Regions from separate parts of the Rhizobium sp. OAE497 genome, predicted to be linked through region 2. Evidence: predicted binding sites of a transcription regulator. Region 2 holds the regulator's gene; the other holds the start of a gene.
What was found. The regulator HrcA, encoded in region 2, represses chaperone genes, less so after heat shock. The targets are predictions, from matches to a motif close to GTTAGCACTCNCNNNNNGNGAGTGCTAAC.
Positions count from the first base shown of each region.

Region 1 (4,393 bases), 400 kb from region 2:
ATCATCTTGTGACCGCGCTCGACGACCAGATCCGGATTGGCGCAGATCATCGGCACGTCGCGCGACTGAAATTCCTTGAGCATCTCCGTATAGTCTTCCGGCACTTCCTTCTCGTCATCGAAGAAGCCGGTACAGACGACGGACTCTGCTTCCTTGGCATCGACGCGCTCGACGCCAAGGCCTTCGATGATGGCGATGTCGCGCTCGGGGCCGAGCAGGAAGACCTTCTTCGGGCCTTCGGCGATCAGGCCGCGGGTGACGTCACCGGAGGTGATGATGCGGTCATAGGCGCCGTCCTGAATGCCGATATGGCGCAGCTGATCGACGACCAGCGGGGCGATGCGCGGGGAATTGGTGATGAGGACGACCGTCAGCCCCTCGCCGCGTGCGGCTTCCAGTGCGGCGGCTGCCTTCGGAAAGGGATCGACGCCATTGTGGAGCACGCCCCAGACATCGCAGAACACCGCGTCATACTGGCTGGTGATTTCCGCAAAACTTCCGATGCGCTTGGCCATTCCGATATCCCGTTTGCTTTTCAGTCAGGCGTGACATTGCAAAGGCCCGGCGGGATGGCAAGGTTTTTTCGGCCTCGCGGCGCAAAAACAGGAGCGCGCCGCTAGAGAAGCAGCTCGACGCCGCGCACGGCGAGACCGGCGACGGCGGCAAAGCCGAGAATGCTGACCATGCCGAGCTTGAAGCGGAAGAGCATGACGCAGGCGGCAACGAAAATCAGTGCTGCGGCGATGTTCAGCGTGCTCCAGACCGGCCAGGCGAGGCTGACGAGCGGAAGGCCGGTGGCGCGCGACAACAGCGCGATATTGCCGACATCGGCAAAGAGCACGTGCAGGCCGAACCAGAGCGCCAGATTGAGGATGACGCCGACGACGGCGGCGGTGATCGCCGAGAGCGCTGCCGACAAGATCTTGTTCTGGCGGAGCTTCTCGACGAAGGGCGCCCCGGCGAAGATCCAGACGAAGCTCGGCACGAAGGTTGCCCATGCCGCGAGGCTAGCGCCGATCACGCCGCCGAACAGCGGATCGATGCCGAGCGCATTGCGGAACCCGGCCATGAAGCCGACGAAACAGAGGACGAGGACCAGCGGCCCCGGCGTCGTTTCGGCAAGGGCAAGACCGTCAAGCATCTCGCCGGGGCGCAGCCAGGCATAATGCTCGACCGCTATCTGCGCGACATAGGAGAGCACAGCGTAGGCGCCGCCGAAGGTCACGACGGCCATCTTCGAGAAGAAGACGAAGACGGCGGCAAAGACGTTGGTCTCGCCGCTCAGCGCCTCGGCGATGAGATCGGATGGCGCATGCAATCCGCGAACGATAAGCAGCGGGAACTGCCACACGAGGACCCAGAAGGCGAGAATGAGGAACGGCCTGGCGATATGGCGGCTGGTCAGTCCCGACAGCATTCCCGCCGACGCCGGAGCCTCGACAGGCGCCACACCCTCCGCCTTTCGCCTGCGGCGCTCGACGACGAAGCCGGCGATGCCTGCGGCGAGAACCACGAGCGGGAATGGCAGATTAAGCAGGAAGAGCGCCACGAAGGAGGCGGCCGCCACATAATAATGAAAGCGCGATTTCAGCGCCCGGCCGGCGACCCGCATCAGCGCCTCGATGACAACAGCGAGCACGGCGGCCTTCAAGCCGAAAAACAGCGCCAGCAGCCATTCGGCATTCTGGAAATAGGCGTAGAGACCGGAGAGCACGAGGATGACGAGGAAACCCGGCATGATGAAGAGCAGGCCGGCAGCGATGCCGCCGCGAACGCCATGCATCAGCCAGCCGATATAGGTGGCGAGCTGCTGGGCCTCCGGGCCGGGCAGAAGCATGCAGTAATTCAGGGCGTGCAGGAAACGGTCTTCGGAGATCCAGCGCTTTTCGTCGACCACCGTCTTATGCATCAGGGCGATCTGGCCGGCGGGGCCGCCGAAGCTCAGGCAGCCGATGCGGGCCCAGACGGCGAAGGCTTCGGAAAAGGCGGGCCGCGGCATGGGTTCGGCAACCACGTCAGACAAATCTCCTACCCTCTCGCTAATTCGGGCCCTCTCCACAATTCCGGCGTAAAAATCCGCGAAGGCTTTCCTTGACTCTTTCTGGAGCCATCCCTAAATGCACGGCGTCTAGCACTCCTCACTGGAGAGTGCTAACACTCATCCATGTGGGCCACCCCGGTCCGCGAATGTCATTTGATCGAGGGATTAGACAATGGCAAGCACCAATTTCCGCCCCCTTCACGACCGCGTCGTTGTTCGCCGCGTTGAGTCCGAAGAAAAGACCAAGGGTGGCATCATCATCCCGGACACCGCTAAGGAAAAGCCGCAGGAAGGCGAAATCGTCGCTGTCGGTTCCGGCGCTCGTGACGAGTCCGGCAAGGTCGTCGCTCTCGACGTCAAGGCTGGCGACCGCGTTCTGTTCGGCAAGTGGTCGGGCACCGAAGTCAAGATCAACGGCGAAGACCTTCTCATCATGAAGGAAGCCGACATCATGGGCATCATCGGCTAATCAGCCGGTCATCCCGTCCCGATTATCGCTGACACCCCTTTTCAGGAGTTATCAAAATGGCAGCTAAAGAAGTAAAGTTCGGCCGCTCTGCGCGCGAAAAGATGCTGCGCGGCGTCGACATCCTCGCTGACGCAGTGCAGGTCACCCTCGGCCCGAAGGGCCGTAACGTCGTTATCGACAAGTCCTTCGGCGCTCCGCGCATCACCAAGGACGGCGTGTCGGTCGCCAAGGAAATCGAACTTGAAGACAAGTTCGAAAACATGGGCGCCCAGATGGTCCGCGAAGTTGCTTCGAAGACCAACGACATCGCCGGCGACGGCACGACGACTGCAACGGTTCTGGCCCGCGCTATCGTTCGCGAAGGCGCCAAGGCTGTTGCAGCCGGCATGAACCCGATGGACCTGAAGCGCGGTATCGACCTCGCTGTTGCCGAAGTCGTCAAGGATCTCCAGGCCAAGGCCAAGAAGATCAACACTTCGGAAGAAGTTGCCCAGGTCGGCACGATCTCCGCAAACGGCGAAAAGCAGATCGGTCTCGATATTGCTGAAGCCATGCAGAAGGTCGGCAACGAAGGTGTTATCACCGTCGAAGAAGCCAAGACCGCTGAAACCGAACTCGAAGTCGTAGAAGGCATGCAGTTCGACCGCGGCTACCTGAGCCCGTACTTCGTCACCAACCCGGAAAAGATGGTTGCTGACCTCGAAGACGCCTTCATTCTCCTCCACGAGAAGAAGCTCTCGAACCTGCAGTCGATGCTCCCGGTTCTCGAAGCCGTCGTTCAGACCGGCAAGCCGCTCCTCATCATCGCTGAAGACGTCGAAGGCGAAGCTCTTGCTACGCTCGTCGTCAACAAGCTGCGCGGCGGCCTCAAGATCGCTGCCGTCAAGGCTCCTGGCTTCGGCGACCGCCGCAAGGCCATGCTGGAAGACATCGCCATCCTGACGGGCGGCACTGTCATCTCCGAAGACCTCGGCATCAAGCTCGAATCCGTTACGCTCGACATGCTCGGCCGTACCAAGAAGGTTTCGATCTCGAAGGAAAACACCACGATCGTCGACGGCGCTGGCGCCAAGTCCGACATCGAAGGCCGCGTTGCCCAGATCAAGGCTCAGATCGAAGAAACCTCTTCCGACTACGACCGCGAAAAGCTGCAGGAACGTCTTGCCAAGCTCGCTGGCGGCGTTGCCGTTATCCGCGTTGGCGGTTCGACGGAAGTCGAAGTCAAGGAAAAGAAGGACCGCATCGACGACGCTCTGAACGCGACGCGCGCTGCTGTTCAGGAAGGCATCGTACCGGGCGGTGGTATCGCTCTGCTGCGCTCTTCCACGAAGATCAAGTCCAAGGGTGAGAACGACGACCAGGAAGCTGGCATCAACATCATCCGCCGCGCTCTGCAGGCTCTGGTTCGCCAGATCGCAGAAAACGCTGGTGACGAAGCTTCGATCGTTGTCGGCAAGGTTCTCGACAAGGATCAGGACAACTACGGCTACAACGCCCAGACGTCCGAATATGGCGACATGATCGCCATGGGCATCGTCGACCCGGTCAAGGTCGTCCGTACGGCTCTGCAAAACGCAGCTTCGGTTGCTTCGCTGCTGATCACCACGGAAGCCATGATCGCCGAGCTGCCGAAGAAGGACGCTCCGGCTGGCATGCCTGGCGGCATGGGCGGCATGGGCGGTATGGACATGATGTGATAGGCGAAAGCCTGCACATCTGAGCCAACCGGTTCAGTTACGGAAGGGCGGTCTTCGGGCCGCCCTTTTTGTTTGCGGAGAACCGATTCGGCCTTACCAATTTTCGAGGCCACAGGAACCGAACTGGTAAAACGTTTAAGCGTCTATTTTGTGTGAAAATCGGACTCCGAAGCTTTCGCGAGACTT
Region 1 is NZ_JBEPOA010000001.1:727,378-731,770, reverse strand. Features, by position in the region: gene ABIE40_RS03705 (TIGR01459 family HAD-type hydrolase) at 1-515, opposite strand, end outside; gene chrA (chromate efflux transporter) at 617-1,999, opposite strand; gene groES (co-chaperone GroES) at 2,214-2,510, shown strand; gene groL (chaperonin GroEL) at 2,567-4,207, shown strand.
Region 1: the regulator HrcA is predicted to act here: its motif matches at 2,128-2,156, upstream of groES (co-chaperone GroES).

Region 2 (4,393 bases):
TGCCGGCGGCCTGCAGCTTGGCAGCCATGGCGTCGATATTCGCAGCCGAGACCCGGAAGCAGGCATGCCCGGCTCCCTCGGTACCATGCGGCGGAACCTGCAGGGAATCGGCTGCCGGTGGCTTTACCGTCTCGTCCGGATTGAAGATCAGCAGCACGCCCGGGCCGCAGCGAAAGAAGACATGCCGGTTGGCCGCACGCGTAATCTTCGCAAGGCCGAGAACACCTTCATAGAAAGCCTCGGCTTTATCGAGATCCTTTGCGTAGAGCGCCGTTTCCAGCATGCCTTCCAGCATGTCGTTCACCCGGCGATCGCCTGCTTCTGCAGGTCCACGAGTTCGGCGATACCGTTCTTGGCAAGGCCCATCAGCGATGCGAATTCGGCTTCGGAGAAGGGCGTGCCTTCAGCCGTTCCCTGGATCTCGACGATGCCGCCGGCGCCGGTCATGACGAAGTTGGCGTCGGTCTCGGCCGAGGAATCTTCCAGGTAGTCGAGATCGATGACCGGCTGGTTTGCGAAGATACCGCAGGAGATCGCGGCGACATGGTCCTTGAGGACGCGGTCGACCTTGATCATGTTGCGGCTTTCCATCCACTTCAGGCAGTCGTAGAGCGCGATCCAGCCGCCGGTGATCGAGGCCGTGCGCGTGCCGCCATCCGCCTGGATGACGTCGCAGTCGATGGTGATCTGGCGCTCGCCGAGTGCGGTCAGATCGACGACGGCGCGCAACGAGCGGCCGATCAAGCGCTGGATTTCCTGCGTGCGTCCGCCCTGCTTGCCGGCAGCCGCCTCACGCTTCATGCGCTCGCCGGTGGCGCGTGGCAGCATGCCGTACTCGGCGGTGACCCAGCCCTTGCCGGTGTTGCGCAGCCACGGCGGCGTCTTTTCTTCCAGGCTCGCGGTGCAGAGCACATGCGTGTCGCCAAACTTCACGAGACAGGAGCCCTCGGCGTGCTTGGAAAAGTTGCGCTCGAAGCTGACCTTGCGCATCTGGTCGGTTTTTCTGCCTGACGGCCGCATTCTCTGTCTCCTGCTGCATGAGGCCTCGTGGCCGCGGCGGCGGCAGGGCGTAGTCATGCGTGTTTCTGATGCTGCCCCGCTTCTACGATTGGCTGCGGCCATTTGCAAATTCCCTTTTGCCACGCCCGCGAGATTGACTATATTTTCCGGAGTTTCATCAGCGTGGGTGTTTTAGGATTCATGGCCTTCAGGTCGTCGCCGGTTTCGGATGCCATTGCTGCGCTGGACGAGCGTTCCAAGGAAATCTTCCGCAGGATCGTCGAGGGCTATCTCGAGAATGGCGAACCGCTCGGCTCGCGCAATCTGTCGCGCATCCTGCCGATGTCGCTTTCCCCGGCTTCCGTCCGCAATGTCATGAGCGATCTCGAAGAGCTCGGCCTCATCTATTCGCCGCATGTCAGCGCCGGGCGCCTGCCGACCCAGGTGGGCCTGCGGTTTTTCGTCGACGCCTTCATGCAGGTCGGTGATCTCTCTGCCGAGGACCGCGCCAGCATCGATCGCCAGGTGCGCGCCGAAAGCCGCGACAACCCGGTGGAATCGATGATGAACGAGGCGAGCCGGATGCTCTCGGGCATTTCGCGCGGCGCAGGGCTTGTCATTACCGCCAAGAGCGATCCCATCCTCAAGCATGTCGAGTTCATCCGCCTCGAGCCGACCAAGGCTCTGGCGGTGCTGGTCGGCGAGCATGATCAGGTCGAAAACCGCATCATCGAGCTACCGGCTGGCGTGACCTCCTCGCAGCTGACGGAAGCTGCGAACTTCCTGAATGCCCATATGACTGGCCAGACTTTGCCGGAATTGCGCAAGCAACTCGACAAGCTGAAGATCGATGTTCGCCATGAACTCGATGCTCTCTCGCAGGACCTCGTCGAGCGCGGCATCGCCGTCTGGTCCGGCAGCCCTGACGAGGGCAAGCCGGCGCAGCTCATCATCCGTGGCCGGGCAAACCTGCTGGAAGGACTCGCCGGTGCCGACGATCTCGATCGCCTGCGCATGCTTTTCGACGATCTCGAGAAGAAGGACAGCCTTATCGAGCTCCTGAACCTCGCCGAGAGCGGACCGGGCGTGCGCATCTTCATCGGCTCGGAAAACAAGCTCTTCTCGCTTTCCGGCTCCTCGCTCATCGTTGCGCCGTACCGCGATGACGACGACCGGATCGTCGGCGCGGTCGGTGTCATCGGCCCGACGCGGCTCAACTATTCGCGCATCGTGCCGATGGTCGATTACACCGCGCAGCTGATTTCCCGCCTTTCGCGCGGTGGCGCCCTCTGAAAAGCCCGATTTTCCGCTTCTTTGTCACGCAGACTTGATTTTTTGCGGTCAAAGCTCGATATCGGGCGCATCCGAAAGAACCCTTTACCCGGAGACCGTCATGACTGACGAAACGACGAAAAACGGACCTGAGGCTGCCGCGGCCGACGCTGCTGCGGACGCAGCCGCAAACGTCGAGAATGAAGCGGCCGCTGAGGCATCGTCCCAGCCGGATCCGATGGAACTCGTGAAGGCCGAAAATGCCGAGCTGCGGGACCGCTACCTGCGTCTCGCCGCGGAGATGGACAACCTGCGCCGTCGCACCGAGCGTGATGTGAAGGACGCCAAGTCCTACTCGGTCGCCTCCTTCGCGCGCGACATGCTGGCTGTATCCGACAACCTGCGCCGCGCGCTGGACTCGATCCCGGCCGAAGCCAAGGCTGCGGGCGAAGCCGGCCTGACGACGCTGATCGAAGGCGTCGAGATGACCGAGCGCTCCATGCTCTCGACGCTCGAGCGCCATGGCGTTCGCCAGCTCGATCCCGTCGGCCAGAAGTTCGACCCGAATTTCCATCAGGCGATGTTCGAAATTCCGAACACGGAAGTCCCGAACAACACCGTCGTCCAGGTGGTGCAGGCAGGCTTCACGATCGGCGAGCGCGTTCTGCGCCCGGCCATGGTCGGTGTCGCCAAGGGCGGTCCGAAGCCCGAGGCGGAAGCTGCCAATTCCTATCTGGATCAGAAGGACGCATAATGAAAAGGGCCGCTGAGAAGCGGCCCTTTTCTTTTCCGGTCTGCCGCCGCTCAGATGCGGGCGAAGCGCTCGATCAGAAGATCGAAGAAACCGTCGGCATCGACGAAGCGCATCACCTGGGCATTGCGCTCGCGGTCGGTCACATGCCACCAGTCGACGACGGTCATGCCGACCGTCAGCTCCGACTTCACCTCGATCTCGACATTGCACTCGCGGCCCTTGAATAGCTCCGGCTTCAGGAGATAGGCGACAACCGTCGGGTCGTGCAGCGGGCCGCCGTCGGAACCGTATTTCTCGATGTCGAAGCGCTCGAAGAATTCCAGCATCTCGACCATTGCCTGGGCGGGCGCCGTGCCGAGGTCGGCCATGCGCTTGACGCGGTCCTTGCGGGTCAGCAGCTGATGGGTCACGTCGAGCGGCATCATCACGATCGGCACACCCGAACGGAAGACGATGTCGGCCGCTTCAGGGTCGACATAGATGTTGAATTCGGCAGCCGGCGTGATGTTGCCGCCTTCGAAGAAGCCACCGCCCATCATCACCAGTTCGCGGACGCGTGCGACGATATCTGGCGCCTTCTGGAAGGCGAGGCCGATGTTGGTCAGCGGCCCGAGCGTGCAGAGCGTCACGCTGCCTTCAGGCTCGCGGCGCAGCGTCTCGATGATGAAGTCGACGGAATGCTGCGGCTGCAGCGGCATGGTCGGCTTGGCCAGCGTCGGGCCGTCGAGGCCGGTTTTGCCATGCACATGCTCGGCGGTGACCAGCTTGCGGGCGATCGGCTTGTCTGCGCCGGCAAAGACCTTGATGTCAGTGCGCTTGCAGAGCTCGCAGATGATGCGCGCGTTGCGGCTGGTGTAGGACAGCGGCACGTTGCCAGCGACCGTGGTGATACCGAGCACTTCGAGCTCTTCCGGGCTGCCGAAGGCGAGCATGATCGCTGCGGCATCGTCCTGGCCGGGATCGGTATCGATGATGATCTTTCTGGGGTTTGCCATGTACGTCGGGTCCCTCCTCAGGTGCACGTCGTTTTGGCAGGCACCATTTGTTTATGATTGCGTCGCAAATCGGCGCAGCCCTCGCGGGTGACGATTTGATGAGAGCCTCCATGCGCTTTGTCAAGCAAGGACGAAGCCGGCGTTTACCCTAAAATTTCCGGGTCCTTGCCCGGCGGCCGCAAAACCTTGCGCGACCGCGCGCCAATTCCCATATTAGCAAGGCCCGGATGCTAGCTTAGGTCCGGAAAGGTCGCTTGCATCAAGGACTTGAAAACATGAGCCGTATCACTCCCTTCGCCAGCCCGCTGCTCCTGGGCTTCGACGCCATGGAAAAGACGCTTGAGCGGATTTCCAAGGCGAGCGACGGTTATCC
Region 2 is NZ_JBEPOA010000001.1:323,732-328,124, forward strand. Features, by position in the region: gene ABIE40_RS01635 (VOC family protein) at 1-304, opposite strand, end outside; gene rph (ribonuclease PH) at 301-1,020, opposite strand; gene hrcA (heat-inducible transcriptional repressor HrcA) at 1,201-2,292, shown strand; gene grpE (nucleotide exchange factor GrpE) at 2,393-3,025, shown strand; gene ABIE40_RS01655 (nucleoside hydrolase) at 3,076-4,020, opposite strand; gene ABIE40_RS01660 (Hsp20 family protein) at 4,296-4,393, shown strand, end outside.